3 regions of the Streptomyces sp. SM18 genome follow, and region 2 is predicted to be linked to each of the others. Evidence: riboswitches for the same ligand, from Rfam matches in the RefSeq annotation. Region 2 holds a riboswitch; each other region holds the start of a gene.

Region 1 (2,201 bases), 5.5 Mb from region 2:
GCGGCGACCAGGAGGAGCAGCACGGCCGTGCCGCGCGGGTGCCTCACAGCTGCTGGTTCTTCCGGCGTCCGCTCAGCAGGAAGCCGATGCCCGCCCCGAAGGCGAGTCCGATGCCGACGAGCCACCAGACGCCGAGTCCGCCGTCGCCGCTGCTGGTGTTCTTCGGCGTGGAGTCGGTCGCGGTCGGGGACGGCACGGCGGTGGCGGCGGGCGCGGGGCCCGTCGCGTTGAGCTGCCGTACGAGGTCCACGCCGCCGAAGTCACGGGCGTCGGTGCCGGTCGCGTGGGCGGCGAGCACCAGTTGGGCGGTGGCGGCCGGGCCGCCCTCCTTCGCCCAGCCCTGGGCGTTCTTCTCCAGGTAGGCGACCGCCTTCGCCGCCTTGTCCTTGTGGCCGGACGCGGCCAGCGCGACGACCGCGTCGGCGGTGTTGCCGAAGTCGGGCTGTGGGTCGGAGTCCTCGGCGCCGGGCATCGGCGGGGTGTCCAGGTGGCCCGACCCGGCGAGCGCTCCGGCCAGGTAGAAGGCGCCGTTCTGCGCGGACTGCTCGGGGGTGAGGCCGGTGCCCTTGTGGCAGACGGGGTCCTTGACGGCGTTGGAGTTGCCCGTCGCCATGCCCTTGCCCATCGCGCCGAGCACCGCGGCGGCGGTGGCGTCCGCGTTGGCGGTGAGCGTGCCGTCCTTGTCCGGCTGGTAGGCGAACGCCCCGCCGTCCTCGCCGCCGCACGGCAGGGCGAACGACTGGAGCGCCGTGTACGGCGTCTTGCCGTCGGCGGTGGTGAGGTCGGCCAGCGGCACCCCGGCCCTGGCCAGGGCACCGATCACCACGGCGGTGGAGTTGGCGTCGCTGGGGCTGCCGGGGTTGTAGCCCCAGCCGCCGTCCTCGTTCTGGACGGACTTCAGCCAGCTGACCCCGTTGTCCACGGCCGGGCGGTTGGTGCCCAGCTCCATCAGCGCCTGGATCGCGGCCCCGGTGGCGTTGGTGTCGGCCAGCGTCTCGGCGTCGCAGGGGCGGGAGGCGTCCCGGTAGGCGGCGAAGGCGCCGCTGTCGCACTGTTGGCCCACGAGCCAGTTCACCGACTCGGTGGCGGGGGTGACCAGCTCGATCCGCTGGGCCAGGAAGGCCATCGACTGGCGCCACACGCCGTCGTAGGTCGGGTCCTTGGTGCCGTACAGGCCTGCGGGCAGGTCGGTGGACGGGGAGGGGGACGGGGCGGCGACCGCGGTGGGGGCGGTGGCCGCACCGAGCACGGCGGTGATCGCGAGCGCTGCCGCGCGGCGGCGTACGGTCATGGCTTGGGTGGGCCTCTCCTGCGAGGGCCGGGCACGGGCGCACGGATGGCGCCGGGCTCCGGCCCCGTGTACCTCGACGGTGCCGCCCACCGGGGTTCCGGTGGCACGAGCCGGTCACGCTGACGTGCGGGGCATTCCGACTGGCCACCCGGCGGGGGGAGGACACGGCTGCGGGTCAGTGCCGGATTCGCACCGGCTTCCCCCCGTACGGGCATGAGGACGACCCGCTCACTCTACCGGGGGCGGTGTGAGCGCGGGCCGGCCCCCTGCCGCCGTACCCGGCGGTCCGTGGCGGCGAACCATGGGTGGGGGCTTCACAGCAGGTCAGGGCACATGCGACACTCCGGCGGAAATCACACGGGCGGTGCCCGTGGAGCGGGTCGAGACCGGGCGGGAAGCACCTGTGCGCAGAGGAAGAACGGCGGCCGTGACCGTCGCCGTGAGTGGGTTCATGAGCGTGGCCTCCGGCTGCGGGCTCCTCGGGCAGGAGGCGGGCGCGGCGAAACCCTCGCGGGTGCCGCCCGCCCCGTTCACCGGGGAGACGGTGGCCGGGGAGATATCCGCCTACACCACGGCGGCCGGGCTCCCGGAGGGTGACACGTCCCTGGACGGTCTGCCGGAGGGCGGCTGGCGGGCGTGCGTCGTGCCCTGGTCCGGGCAGGTGCCCGAGGACGTGGCAGCCGCCGGTTTCGAGGGCACGGAGGAGCGGCTGCGCTCGCACGACTGGGAGATCGTCTCCAGCCACGCCGAGGGGGAGGCGGTCTTCCGCACCTTCGCCAAGCGGGGCTGGAAGCTCTACGCCCGCTCCTGGGCGCTGCTGGGACCCGACCGTACGCGGAGCGTCACGTTCACCGGCGTCGAGGACGGCTGCGAGGTGCCCGGCGAGGTGCGGGACGAGTACACCGACCCG
Region 2 (2,201 bases):
GGAGAAATACACGAGACCGCTCATCGGCGCCGTCTCCTCTCACTCGTTCCCGTGTCCGTCCGAGGACCGGGAGGGGAGGAGCGGGCGGCGCGTACGGCTGGGGGCCGGATGGTGAACGGACAAGCCTCACCCGGCGCCGCGCGTCTGCCACCTGGCCCTCCCTCGGGGCCTCGGAGCGCGCACACCGCGGTCCGGCGTGCGCACCGGTGGCAGGTCTTCGGACTCGCGGGCCCGTCGCGCCGGACAACGCCGTACGCGACTCCTACTGGCCGTCGCTTCCCGGGCCCGGTTTCCAGGCCCAGTGCGTGTGACGGCGGTCGTTCCCACTCACCGCTGCGGGGCAGTCCCGGTCTTTCACCGGGTTCCCTCTTGCGACGCCGGGCACAGACGTACCCGGCGAACCACCAGCACCAACAACACTACATCTAGAAGCTGGCGCGTGGTGAACACCCCAGATGTTGTGTCGCAGGCGATAGTTAGGTATACCTAAGCATTGCTTCGGCCGGAGGCGGAGGGGTCCTGCGACGTGCGTGACGTGCGCGGCGTGCGTCGTGCCCCGATGACGGAGCGCACCTGGTGCGCGCGTCGGTGCATCTCCGTGACCAGGGCCGGGCGGGACGGCGGAGGGCCGGAGGCCGAGGGCTCCTCCTGAGCCCCTGGCGGAGTTCCGCCGCCGAGCGCCTCGGCCACGGAATCCAGGAACGCGCCCACGTCGATCAGCGTGTCGCGCAGCATCCGCAACCTGGCGGTCTGACTGCCGAGCTGTCTGCGCATGGCCAGCAGATTCTCGTATTCCTTCTCGGACACGGCGACCATGGGCTCGCCGTCCACGACGACCTTTCGCGGTTTACCACGCACCGGTGGGTCCCCTTCCCGCCTCGTTCACGACGGTGCTGTGGGACGGGCGGGGACGTCTGTGGCGTCCCGGCCCCTGGACGGTTCGGTACGGAGCCGGGCAGCTCATGCCGTACGGTGCGGGGCGGCCGCGGCGGGCCGGCCGTCGCGGGCGAAGGTCCGGGCGGGCGCCGCTACTTTCGCAACACGCCGTAGGTGCGGTACGTGCTGCCGTGGGCCGTGCTGTCACGGACATCTCCTTCGCGAGCGACTCCTCGGAATCCCGGCGACGGGACACGGGCGCGAAGGGGTGACGAACCGGACGGCCACGACGCCGCGCGGCACGGGCACGGTCGTTCCGTCTGGTGTGTACGCCGACCCGCCCACGAGGTCACCGAGATGTCCGCGCACGGAAGGACCCGCACGCGGGCAGGTGGCAGGTCTTCGGACTCGTGGGCACGTCTGCCGGGGCAGACACCTACTGGCCGTCGCTTCCCAGGTCCGTGCGGACCCAGTGCGTATGACGGCGGTCGTTCCCACTCACCGCTGCGGGGCAGTCCCGGATTCCCACCGGGTTCCCTCTTACGACGCGTCTGTCTGGCGGACAGGGCGGACCAACTGCTGCGGCCAGCCTACGGGGTGGTGCCGCGAAGGGAGGAGAGCCGCCCGGCATCCGCGGCAGAGGCGGGCGCGCCGGCACCGGAACGCGGAGGGGCGGGAAGCGCCGCCCGCGCGCTCCCCGCCCCTCCGCCGTGCTGCCGCGGGGACCCTCACCCCCACGGCGGTGCGGGCCCACCGGCCCGCGTCGTACCAGGCCCTCAGCCCTGGTAGTAGGTGTGGAACCCCCTGCCGGTCTTCCGGCCCAGCAGTCCTGCCTCCACCATGCGCTGGAGCAGCGGCGGCGGCGCGTAGAGGGATTCACGGAACTCGTCGTAGAGGGACTCCGCGATGGAGGCGACGGTGTCCAGGCCGATCAGGTCGGCGAGTTCGAGCGGGCCCATGGGGTGGGCGCAGCCGAGCTTCATGCCCGTGTCGATGTCCTCCGCGGTGGCGAAACCGGATTCCGCCATGCGGACGGCGGAAAGGAGGTAGGGGACGAGCAGGGCATTGACCACGAAGCCCGCACGGTCCTGGGAACGGACGGCCTTCTTGCCGAGCGTGCGGACGACGAAGTCCTCGACCAGGGCCGTGGTCCCGGCCGAGGTGTGCAGCGAGGGCACCACCTCGACCAGCGGCAGCACCGGCACCGGGTTGAAGAAGTGCAGGCCGATCACCCGGTCGGCGCGGGCGGTCGCCATGCCGAGCCGCATGACGGGCAGGGAGGACGTGTTGGTGGCGAGAACCGCGGCCGGGTCTTCGACGATCTT
Region 3 (2,201 bases), 1.6 Mb from region 2:
ACGGCCGCGTCGGCCCGCTCGGTGTCGCCCAGCGTGCGGAGGGCCTGTGCCGCGTAGGCGGTGGCCGTGACGCTGCCGGTCGTGGATCCCGTCCAGCCGGGGAACGAGCCGTCCTCGCGCTGGGCCGTGCCGAGATAGGTCCGGGCCTTGGCGACGGCCGCGTCGTGACCGCCCGCCCGGTGCAGGGCCAGGGTCACCAGGCCGGTGGTGGCGGGGTCGCCGTCGCAGTACTCGCCGGGGCGGATGAGGATGCTGGTGACACCGCCGTCGTCGCACTGCACCTGGGTCAGCCGGTCCACGGCGGCGGCCGGGGGCTTCACACCGGCCCGCAGCAGCGCCAGCACGGCCAGCGCCTGGCCGTCGGCGTACGTCGCGTTGCGGAAGTCGCCCTCGGCGGTGCAGCCGGGCGTGGGGCCGCCGCCGGAACCGGGCCCGGAGGCGCAGACGTGGGCGGCCAGGTCGCCGACCAGGTCGTGTCCCCCGAAGTCCCTCGGGTCGGCTTCCGTGATGTCCGCGAGCAGGGCCAGGCGGGCTGCGGCGGTCGCGTCGGGGGCCTGGTCCGTGCCGGCCGGGTAGGCGTAGGCGTCGGTGCGGGCGGCGAGGAAGGACGTGACCTGGTCCAGGGTGGCGCTCGCGCCGTCCGCCGCGGCCAGGGCGTACGCGGCCTCCGTGGTCAGCGGCAGGTTGGGGGTGTCGGCGCCCTCGTCGACGACGCGTTCACCGTCCGTCAGTCCGCTTCTGACCCATGCCGCCGCGGCCGGTACGTCGATCCGCCCGGCCGGGGCCGTGGGGGTGGTGCCGGGGCCCGGTGTCGTACCACCGCCGCCGATCCGCACGTCGTCGGGGGTGAAGGCGGGTTGGCCCGTGGTGCCGCCGATGTCGGTGCCGCCGTACACCCAGGCGTCCACGTCGCCGTCCCGGAGCGTGCGGGCCATGGCGCCGTACGGGCTGTAGCGCCACGTGTCCTGGCCGGGTGAGGCGATCCAGTACGACCAGTAGGCGGTGGCCTGCGGGGTGAGGACGCAGGCCTCCTTGTCCTCGGTGGGCTGCTGGACCTCCGAGCCGTAGCCGATGCGGCAGATGAAGGCGGGCCCGTCGTGCTGGGTGCCGGTGGTGGTGAACCCCGCCTCGTGGAGGAGTTCGTAGCCCGTCGTCGGTGTGGTGTCGCAGCCGCGCCGGACCGTCCCGCCGAAGGGGCCGAAGTCCACGGCGACCACGGCGCCCTTCGTCTCGGTGCAGGCGTCGAGGGGGTCGGCGGCCGCCGGGGCGGCGGTGACGAACGTCGTGCAGGCGGCGACCACGAGGCCCACCGCCGACAGCAGCGCCGGCAGGCCCGTGGCCCGGCGCCGTGCGCCTCTTCGTCTTCCGGTCCCCACCGCGGCCCCCTCGTCCTGATGTCCGCGGGCACACGAACGTGGCGAAGGGCCGTGACCGCGGCGGCGTGTGCCGCACGGCAGGGCTGGTCGACCACGCCGTAGTCCGCGACGGCGTTTCTCGCTGAAGATCTCGTCCCAGGTGTTCCGGCTCGCCCGGCGGTGCCGGGCCTACGGTTGCGGGTCAGCGCCGGGTTTCGACCGGCTTCCCCTGGAACTCAGTGCGTATCAGGCGGATTTGAGCACGCGTCCATGGACGCCGTCAAGGTGCCCTCCCCGGCGGGCGCGGGCGGTCCGCGGGCCTTCTGGCGGGACTCGTACCCCTCGGGTAGCGTCCTGGGCTGCCACACGGGGGAACCTGGTGGGAGACCAGGGCTGACGCGCAGCGGTATGGCACGACGGGACGTCGTGCCGAGCCCGAATGCCCGTGCGGCGACGCACCACAGGAAGCCGGTCCACGCGTTCGGGCGGCGGCCCAGCCCGCTGCTCCCGCACTCCCGAGGACACGGGTCCGGTCGGCGCCTCCTCATCCAAGGAGCAGGCCATGCCCCGTCTTTCGTCCTCCCGCCGTCCGGTGTTCGTCGCCGCCACGGCCCTCGGCGCCTTCTGTCTGACCGTCGTGCCCGCGGCCGCCACCGCGACGCCCGCGCAGATCGCCACCTCGAAGACCAACGGTGTCGCATACCTCACATCCCTCCAGGCCGCCGACGGTTCGTACGCCGGCCCGGGGCTCTCCAACGAGTGGGCGTTCAGCGCCTTCGCGGCGGCGGGCACGGCCGCCGTGGACGTCACCCCGGGAGGGGACACCACGAAGAACGCGAGAACCGT

The links. Region 2 has a riboswitch for cobalamin ahead of B9S64_RS32840 (hypothetical protein). Riboswitches for the same ligand answer to the same signal wherever they lie in the genome.
Region 1: linked by a shared signal. The riboswitch ahead of B9S64_RS08635 (prenyltransferase/squalene oxidase repeat-containing protein) and the one ahead of B9S64_RS32840 (hypothetical protein) in region 2 are both predicted to bind cobalamin.
Region 3: linked by a shared signal. The riboswitch ahead of B9S64_RS25925 (terpene cyclase/mutase family protein) and the one ahead of B9S64_RS32840 (hypothetical protein) in region 2 are both predicted to bind cobalamin.

Annotation. Positions count from the first base shown of each region.
Region 1 covers NZ_CP029342.1:1,942,667-1,944,867, reverse strand. The annotation lists gene B9S64_RS08640 (SCO2322 family protein) at 1-47, opposite strand, end outside; gene B9S64_RS08635 (prenyltransferase/squalene oxidase repeat-containing protein) at 44-1,291, opposite strand; cobalamin riboswitch at 1,400-1,522, opposite strand; gene B9S64_RS08630 (hypothetical protein) at 1,719-2,201, shown strand, end outside.
Region 2 covers NZ_CP029342.1:7,426,399-7,428,599, forward strand. The annotation lists gene nrdI (class Ib ribonucleoside-diphosphate reductase assembly flavoprotein NrdI) at 1-24, opposite strand, end outside; cobalamin riboswitch at 191-421, opposite strand; gene B9S64_RS32840 (hypothetical protein) at 487-858, opposite strand; cobalamin riboswitch at 1,266-1,453, opposite strand; gene B9S64_RS32845 (3-hydroxybutyryl-CoA dehydrogenase) at 1,653-2,201, opposite strand, start outside.
Region 3 covers NZ_CP029342.1:5,783,145-5,785,345, reverse strand. The annotation lists gene B9S64_RS25925 (terpene cyclase/mutase family protein) at 1-1,376, opposite strand, end outside; cobalamin riboswitch at 1,496-1,630, opposite strand; cobalamin riboswitch at 1,725-1,800, shown strand; gene B9S64_RS25920 (hypothetical protein) at 1,918-2,201, shown strand, end outside.